Regions from separate parts of the Paraburkholderia graminis genome, predicted to be linked through region 2. Evidence: predicted binding sites of a transcription regulator. Region 2 holds the regulator's gene; each other region holds the start of a gene.
What was found. Region 2 encodes HrcA, which represses chaperone genes, less so after heat shock. Its sites were predicted from a motif close to TTAGCACTCNNNNNNNNNGAGTGCTAA; they were not measured.
Positions count from the first base shown of each region.

Region 1: the regulator HrcA is predicted to act here: its motif matches at 970-996, upstream of rpoH (RNA polymerase sigma factor RpoH).
Region 3: the regulator HrcA is predicted to act here: its motif matches at 882-908, upstream of CUJ91_RS10750 (co-chaperone GroES).
Region 4: the regulator HrcA is predicted to act here: its motif matches at 1,413-1,439, upstream of groES (co-chaperone GroES).

Region 1 is NZ_CP024934.1:404,137-406,337, forward strand. It holds gene rpoH (RNA polymerase sigma factor RpoH) at 1-908, opposite strand, end outside; gene CUJ91_RS01815 (acyloxyacyl hydrolase) at 1,269-1,832, shown strand; gene CUJ91_RS01820 (nuclear transport factor 2 family protein) at 1,872-2,201, shown strand, end outside.
Region 2 is NZ_CP024934.1:590,643-592,843, forward strand. It holds gene CUJ91_RS02620 (NAD kinase) at 1-356, opposite strand, end outside; gene hrcA (heat-inducible transcriptional repressor HrcA) at 675-1,694, shown strand; gene hemH (ferrochelatase) at 1,888-2,201, shown strand, end outside.
Region 3 is NZ_CP024934.1:2,430,232-2,432,432, forward strand. It holds gene CUJ91_RS10745 (sugar ABC transporter ATP-binding protein) at 1-631, opposite strand, end outside; gene CUJ91_RS10750 (co-chaperone GroES) at 932-1,222, shown strand; gene groL (chaperonin GroEL) at 1,241-2,201, shown strand, end outside.
Region 4 is NZ_CP024934.1:743,674-745,874, reverse strand. It holds gene groL (chaperonin GroEL) at 1-997, opposite strand, end outside; gene groES (co-chaperone GroES) at 1,050-1,340, opposite strand; gene CUJ91_RS03300 (DoxX family protein) at 1,728-2,099, opposite strand; gene CUJ91_RS03295 (NmrA family NAD(P)-binding protein) at 2,179-2,201, opposite strand, start outside.

The sequences.
Region 1 (2,201 bases), 190 kb from region 2:
ATCTTCTTCATCGCGCTGGCTTCGATCTGGCGAATACGTTCCGCCGACACGCCGAACTCGTCCGCCAGTTCGTGCAGCGTCGAGCCGCCCGAACCGTCGTCCTGCACCTTCAGCCAGCGGGCTTCGATGATGCGGCGGCTGCGGGCATCGAGTGCCTCCAGTGCCGTCGCGATACCGTCGCTCTGCAGCTTGTCGCGCTGACGAGAGGCCAGCACGGCGGTCGGCTCGCTGTGCGAGTCGGCGAGATACGCAATGGGCGCGTACGACTCTTCGCCGTCTTCAACCTGGCCTTCCAGCGCGATGTCGCCGCCCGACAGGCGCGTTTCCATTTCCGCTACTTCTTCGCGCTTGACGTTCAGTTCCTTGGCGAGACCTTCGATCTCGTCCGGCGTGAACGAGCCCAGGCCCTGCTTGTGGCTGCGCAGATTGAAGAACAGCTTGCGCTGCGCCTTGGTCGTGGCGACCTTCACCATGCGCCAGTTGCGCAGAATGTATTCGTGGATCTCGGCCTTGATCCAGTGCATCGCGTACGACACCAGACGCACGTTCTGTTCGGGATCGAAGCGCTTCACGGCCTTCATCAGGCCGATGTTGCCTTCCTGGATCAGGTCGGCGTGCGGCAGCCCGTAGCCGAGATAGTTGCGCGCGATCGAAACGACCAGCCGCAGGTGCGACAGCACGAGCCGGCGCGCGGCCTCGAGGTTGTCGTGCTCGCGGAATTCTGTGGCGAACTGGCGTTCTTCTGCCGGCGTCAGCATCGGAATCCGATTTACGGCCTGGATGTAGGCGTCGATGTTGCCCAGTTGACCGGGCAGCAGGGAGGAATGCGAGAGCGCCAGCGCACCTGCCGGAGCGGCCTTAGCCGACGACGGGCTCAGAGTACTCGGAAGGGTCAATGCATGGCTCACGTGGAAAACTCCTTTGGAATCAGGCAAAAGCTTGTTCAGGTAACGACTCCAGCGTTGGATGTTAGCACTCTCGTTTTCCGAGTGCTAATACTTAGAGGCCGTAGGGGCTTCCAAGTTCCGTAAATTCCTATCGACATCAAAGCTTCAATAGCCATGATACGCCCCTTCAAAGCGCAATGCAGAGACGTATTAATTACCTGACAAAGCGCCTTCATTTATCACTTTCGACCGATTTTTTCACTTTTTAACGTCAGTAATTGCGAAAATTTAAGTTTCTTAAGATGATCCGCCGACTTCGGATTCTCTTTAGAATAAGCAAGACTGTTACAGATCGTTCAACCTGTTGAGCTCGGGTGTCAGATGAACAACAAAAAGAATGTCGTGCGTGGACTGGCTCTAAAAAGCGTCTGCGCGGCCCTGCTGTTTGGCCTTTCAGGCGTCGCCGCGGCGGATCAGTTCGGAATCCAGGTCGCCGGCGGCCTCGGCGATCATCATGTCAAGAAGCTGGATCTCGGCTTTGTGTGGGACCCGAATCTCACGTGGTGGCAGATCGGCGACTGGCATTTCGCGCTGATCGGCGAGGCGCACGTGGCCTGGTGGCATACGAACGAAGGCAATGTGCACGAGAACATCGGCGAAATCGGTGTGACGCCTATCATTCGCTTCATCAAAGGATCGGGAACGATCCGGCCTTTCGTCGAGGCCGGCGCGGGCGTGCGGCTTCTGTCGAGCCCGAGAATCTCTTCGACCTTCACGCTTTCCACGGCGTTCCAGTTCGCCGATATGGCGGGCGTCGGCGTGCAATTCGGCGGCCGTCAGCAGTACCAGGCCGGCTACCGCTTCCAGCATGTGTCGAACGGCGGTATCAAAGAGCCGAATCCTGGTATAAATTTCCACCAGCTATATCTGCAATATAACTTCTGACCGTGGCCGCTACGGCTCACCGGTACAAGGGGCTGAGCAATGGCGGCAAAGACAATCGAGGCGATTCGCGGGCTGGAGCGGGAACGCTTTCGCGCAATGGTCGACGGCGACGGGCAGTCGCTCGACGCGCTGCTCGCCGACAACCTGAGCTACGTCCACACGAACGGCAAGCGCGAAACGAAGCAGCAGTTCATCGACGGCATTACGGGCGGACGCCGCCGCTACCGGCAGATCGAAGTGCAGACGCAGGACGTGCTGCCGGTCGGGCGGGAAACCTGCGTCGTGACGGGCCGCGCGCTGATCGAGATGGAAGCGAATAACGGCGCGCTGCTTTTCCCCATTGCCTACACGGCGATCCATACGCAGGAA
Region 2 (2,201 bases):
AGCATTTGCGGCACGGTCACGCTCATGTCGGAGATCGGGATGTCGGTAATGAAGCCCAGCCGTCCGTGATTGATGCCGATGAGCGGCGTGCGGTACGGCGCCAGTTGCCGGCCGATGCCGAGCATCGTGCCGTCGCCGCCGAGCACGACAGCCACGTCGGCGCGCGCGCCGATTTCGGCGGGGCGCAGCGCCGGATAGTCGGTTACGCCGATTTCGGCCGCGGTGTCGGCTTCGAAAACGACCTCGAAGCCGCGCTTCGCGATGCACGTGGCGAGCGCGGTCAGCGGGTCGCGGATGCCCGGCGTATTGTTGCGCCCGACGAGCGCGACAGTCTTGAACTGGCTGGTTACTTGCATGCCGGCATTACACCATAGGTAGGGCCTGAAAAGAACGGGGCCGGGACGCCGCGGCCGGCCGTTCGCAGCGGGCCGTGAGCGCAGTGCGGGATTATCGTTAGAATGGTGAAGCCTTGATGACATGCGCGCCGCGCAAACCGCACCGGCGCGCGGCTGGCCGGACCGTCGGCAACGGGGCCGGCGGCACGCCCGACACAATGCGGCACGTTGTGCTGGAACGAGCGCAAGGCGCGGTCCCGGCGGGCGGCGGGAAATTCGCCGGTGATGGGCGCCGTCGGCGCTCGCGGTAGTCGCCTCATTGAGCTAAAATTTTTCGTCATGCTAGATCCTCGCGCACAAACCCTCCTGAAAACGCTGATCGAGCGCTACATTGCCGAAGGTCAGCCGGTCGGCTCGCGCACGTTGTCGCGCTATTCGGGCCTGGAGTTGAGCCCGGCAACCATCCGCAACGTCATGTCGGATCTCGAGGATCTCGGGCTCGTCATCAGTCCGCATACTTCGGCGGGACGCATTCCCACGCCGCGCGGCTACCGGCTGTTCGTCGACACCATGCTCACGGTCGAATCCGCCGCGGACGAAGAGGCCGTCACCCGCACGGTCAAGACTACGCTGCAGGCAGGCGAGCCGCAGAAAATCGTCGCGGCCGCGGCGAGCGTGCTCTCGAATCTGTCGCAGTTCGCCGGTGTCGTGCTGACGCCGCGGCGCAGTCACGTGTTCAAGCAGATCGAGTTCATGCGGCTGTCGGACAAGCGCATTCTGCTCATCATCGTGACGCCCGAAGGCGACGTGCAAAACCGCATGATGGCGACCCAGCGCGACTTTTCGCCGTCCGAGCTCGTGGAGGCTTCGAACTACATCAACGCGCACTTCGCCGGCCTGTCTTTCGACGAAGTGCGCCGCCGCCTGCGCGAAGAAATCGACCAGTTGCGCGGCGACATGACCACGCTCATGCACGCGGCCGTCACGGCGAGCACGGACGAATCCGACACCGGCGAGACCGTGCTGATTTCGGGCGAGCGCAATCTGCTCGAAGTCGCCGATCTTTCCTCGGACATGGCGCGCCTGCGCAAGCTGTTCGATGTGTTCGACCAAAAGACCAGTCTCCTTCAGTTGCTGGATGTGTCGAGTCATGCGGCCGGCGTGCAGATCTTCATAGGCGGCGAGTCCAACCTCGTGCCTATCGAGGAAATGAGCGTCGTCACCGCGCCCTACGAGGTGAACGGCAAGATCGTCGGCACGCTCGGCGTGATCGGCCCGACGCGGATGGCCTACAACCGGGTCATCCCGATCGTGGACATCACCGCAAGACTGCTTTCGCTCACGCTAAGTCAGCAGTAAGTCAGCAGTAGCGGTCAACGCCGCGGCGGTCGATGCGGCACATCATGCGCGAGCGCGCGCCGCTTGCCAATTAGCCGAACGGCCAGGGGCGCCTGGGGCGCGCGGCCACGAAGGCCGCCGCCATAGGGCGCACCGCTATAATGAATCTCACCTGTTCAACCCTCCGCTCACTGCGGTTACCCGGCTATAGCCTATGCGCTTCGACCTCGAGCGGCCTTCGCAGAACGCCACGTCGCACCGTGTTGCCGTGCTGCTGATCAACCTCGGCACGCCCGACGCGCCAACTCCGCGGGCGGTTCGCCGCTATCTCGCGCAGTTCCTGTCCGACCCTCGGGTGGTCGAGATTCCGGCGCTGCTATGGCAGATCATTCTGCGGTTGCTGATTCTGCCGTTCAGAGGCCGCGCGTCCGCGAAGAAATATGCGGCCGTCTGGATGCCCGAAGGCTCGCCGCTGCGCGTCTATACGGAAAAGCAGGTGGAAGCGTTGCGCCATCTGCTGCAGTTGAA
Region 3 (2,201 bases), 1.8 Mb from region 2:
TACGACGCAGGTCGCCGAGCCGATGCGATACCAGCAGAATCGCAACACCTTCATCGCGCAAGCGCTCGAGCAACGCAAAGAGACGCTCGGCCTCCGGCTCGGACAGACTGGCCGTGGGTTCATCGAGAATCAGCAGCGCCGGTCGCGTAGCCAAAGCACGCGCCAGCGTCACGAGCTGCTGCGCGGCGAGCGACAGCGACGCCAAGGGCGCAGCCAGATCGGCGTCCAGCCCTACCCGCGCGGCCAACGGCGCTGCGTCACGAATGCGCGCTGCCGGCGGCGCGCGCCACGGCGAGGCCGGATCGCACAGGCGGTCGAGCAACAGGTTGTCCGCTATGGAAAGCGTCGGCACCACCGCATCAGCAATGGACTGGTGGACGGTGGCAATGCCGAGCTGTTTCGCGTGATGCGGCGACGCGGGCTGGAACGGCTCGCCACGCAAGCTCAGATTGCCGCCGTCGGGGCGATAAACCCCACTCAAGATTTTGACCAGTGTGGATTTGCCCGCGCCGTTGGCGCCCATCAGCGCGACGACTTCACCGGCGCTGATCGAGAAGTCGACGGAATCGAGCGCCAGCGTGGGGCCGAAGCGTTTCGAAACGGCGGCGACGGTCAGAATGGGAACGGCCATCGAAGAGCGCGCAGCGTGACTGCGCTCGTAGCGAATGACCGACCATCGTAGCTAGCGGATATCAGCCGGCCAACGAAGCGTTGCTCATATCGATAGTGTGGCCGCTTTCTCTTCCCTGGCCCGATATCGGCCCGGAGACCGAACGGCAAGCAACGGGCGACTAGCCTCCACCCAAATGCCAAACGCGCATAACCTTCGATGAATCGCTTATTGGAGCAACGCGCGCTCTTCTTTCTATACTCGATTCCGGTCAGCACTCACCAACGACGAGTGCCAAAACTCACACGCGGATATCGAACCATGAGCCTACGTCCTTTGCATGACCGCCTGATCGTCAAGCGTCTCGACCAGGAAACCAAAACCGCTTCGGGCATCGTGATTCCTGAAAGCGCTGCCGAAAAACCCGATCAGGGCGAAGTTATCGCCATTGGTCCGGGCAAGCGCGATAGCGACGGCAAGCGCGTCGAACCTGACCTCAAGGTCGGCGAGCGCGTGCTGTTCGGCAAATATGCGGGACAGTCGGTCAAAGTCGACGGCAACGAACTGCTCGTGCTGCGCGAAGAAGATGTCGTGGCAGTGGTCACTCAATAACGAACGGAGCGTCAAATCATGGCAGCAAAAGAAATCATTTTCAGCGACGTCGCCCGCTCGAAACTCGTGGAAGGTGTCAACATTCTGGCCAACGCGGTCAAGGTCACGCTCGGTCCGAAGGGCCGCAATGTTGTGCTCGAACGCAGCTTCGGTTCGCCCATCGTGACCAAGGACGGCGTCTCGGTCGCCAAGGAAATTGAATTGCCGGACCGCGTGCAGAACATCGGCGCGCAGCTCGTGAAGGAAGTCGCCTCGCGCACCAGCGACGCCGCCGGCGACGGCACCACCACCGCGACCGTGCTCGCGCAAGCCATCGTCCGTGAAGGACAGAAGTATGTGGCGGCGGGCCTCAATCCGCTGGACCTGAAGCGCGGCATCGACAAGGCCGTGATCGCCGCGATCGACGAGCTCAAGAAGATCAGCAGGCCGACCACGACCAGCAAGGAAATCGCTCAGGTCGCGACGATCTCGGCCAACGGCGAAGAGTCGATCGGCCAGCGGATTGCCGAAGCGATCGACCGTGTCGGCAAGGAAGGCGTGATCACCGTGGAAGACGGCAAGTCGCTCGACGATGAACTCGACGTGGTGGAAGGTCTGCAATTCGATCGTGGCTACCTGTCGCCGTATTTCATCAACGATCAGGACAAACAGGTGGCCGTGCTCGATAACCCGTTCGTGCTGCTGCACGACAAGAAGGTATCGAACATTCGCGATCTGCTGCCGGTTCTCGAACAGGTCGCGAAAGCCGGCCGCCCGCTTCTGATCATCGCGGAAGATGTCGAAGGCGAAGCGCTGGCTACGCTCGTGGTCAACAACATTCGCGGCATTCTGAAGACGGTTGCTGTGAAGGCTCCGGGCTTCGGCGATCGCCGCAAGGCGCTGCTCGAAGACATCGCGATTCTGACCGGCGGCCAGGTGATCGCCGAAGAAACGGGACTGTCGCTCGAAAAAGCGACGCTCGCGGAACTCGGTCAGGCCA
Region 4 (2,201 bases), 150 kb from region 2:
TGATCGTCGTGTTTTCCTTGCCCACTTCGATACGCTTCGCCTGGCCCAGTTCTGCCAGCGTTGCCTTTTCGAGCGTCAGGCCGGTTTCTTCAGCGATGACCTGGCCGCCGGTCAGGATCGCGATGTCTTCCAGCATGGCCTTACGGCGATCGCCGAAGCCCGGAGCCTTCACAGCAACCGTCTTCAGAATGCCGCGGATGTTGTTCACCACCAGCGTTGCCAGTGCTTCGCCTTCGACGTCTTCTGCGATGATCAGCAGCGGACGGCCAGCCTTGGCGACCTGTTCCAGAACCGGCAGCAGATCACGGATGTTCGAGACCTTCTTGTCGTGCAGCAGCACGAACGGGTTCTCGAGCACGGCAACTTGCTTGTCCGGGTTGTTGATGAAGTACGGCGACAGGTAGCCGCGGTCGAATTGCATACCTTCGACGACGTCAAGCTCGTCTTGCAGCGACTTGCCGTCTTCGACGGTAATCACGCCTTCCTTGCCGACCTTGTCCATTGCTTCAGCAATGCGGTCGCCGATCGACGAGTCGCTGTTTGCCGAAATCGCGCCAACTTGTGCGATTTCCTTGTTGGTCGTGCACGGCTTGCTGATCTTGCGCAGTTCTTCGATTGCGGCCGTAACAGCCTTGTCGATACCGCGCTTCAGGTCCATCGGGTTCATGCCCGATGCGACGTACTTCATGCCTTCGCGGACGATCGACTGAGCTAGGACCGTTGCGGTCGTGGTGCCGTCACCTGCGTTGTCGCTGGTCTTGGAAGCCACTTCCTTGACCATTTGCGCGCCCATGTTCTGGAGCTTGTCTTTCAGTTCGATCTCTTTTGCGACCGACACACCGTCCTTGGTGACCGTCGGGCCGCCGAAGCTGCGTTCCAGGACAACGTTGCGGCCCTTCGGACCCAGCGTGACCTTCACAGCATTCGCGAGGATGTTCACGCCTTCGACCATCTTGGCACGGGCGGAATCACCGAATACGACGTCTTTAGCTGCCATCTTCTAACTCCTTGAATTCTCTGGATATAACCGTGTAAGTAGCGCTTTGCGCTTACTTGTTGACCACGGCCATGATGTCTTCTTCGCGCATGACCAGCAGTTCGTTGCCGTCGACCTTGACGGTCTGGCCTGCGTACTTGCCGAACAGAACGCGGTCGCCAACCTTCACGTCGAGGGCGATTTGTGCGCCCTTATCGTCACGCTTGCCCGGGCCGACGGCCAGGATTTCGCCCTGATCCGGCTTTTCTGCTGCGGCTTCGGGGATCACGATGCCCGACGCGGTCTTGGTTTCTTGATCCAGACGCTTGACGATCACGCGATCATGCAAAGGACGAAGGTTCATACATACTCCTCTCTTGATTGAGACTGAAGAACGCTTGGAAAACCCGGCTGGCCGAGCCAACCGGCGAAGTTGTTAGCACTCTCGTGCGACGAGTGCTAATTATATGGACAGGTGGTGACAAATTCAAGAAGGGAGGGATCGTTGGCGAGTTTCGTCCAACTTTGAAGCTGTTTACTTCAGCTTGAGCCGCGAGCGTGCGCAGCAGGACAAATTACCCTTGTACATACAAGGGCTTACGGTCACGAATCGCCGTAATCCGACGCGGCAACCTTTACGTTTGGCGCGCCAGATTCGATGTGCGAGGCAATCCACGCAAGGTCGGTAAAAACCCTTACTACCCGGAGCTTCAAGCTACGCTGCTTGAAGCTCTTGAGGGCCGCATAAGGTTTAGGCGGCAACCACGGAACCCGCAGCGAGCCGCTTGCGCCAGGCAATCCAGCCGACAACAATCGATAGTATCGCCACGACAAGCGGCGCCACCCCATGTCCGTATTCGCCGTGCACTGTCACGGTTGCCAGCGCGGCCAACATCACGGTGCAGCCGAGCGCCGCGCCCCACAGCCGTGTCCGTGCTCGCGCCAGCAGAACGGCGGTCATAAGTTCCAGCGAACCGGTCACGAAATGGAACCAGTGCGGGTATCCCCACTTCAGGTATTCCTCGAAGATGGATCGCGGGGCGACGATGTTGCTGAGTGATCCCACGACGAAAAAAGCCGCGAGAACCAAAGGTAATATCTGGCGCCAGGAAAACTTGGACATTCGTTCTACCTTCTCCGATGAGGGCGCTGCCGAGCATCAGTGTGGCCGCCTGTCGACGAGCCGATACGAACTGCGCTGTTCATGCCGTGGTGGCCTTGTAGG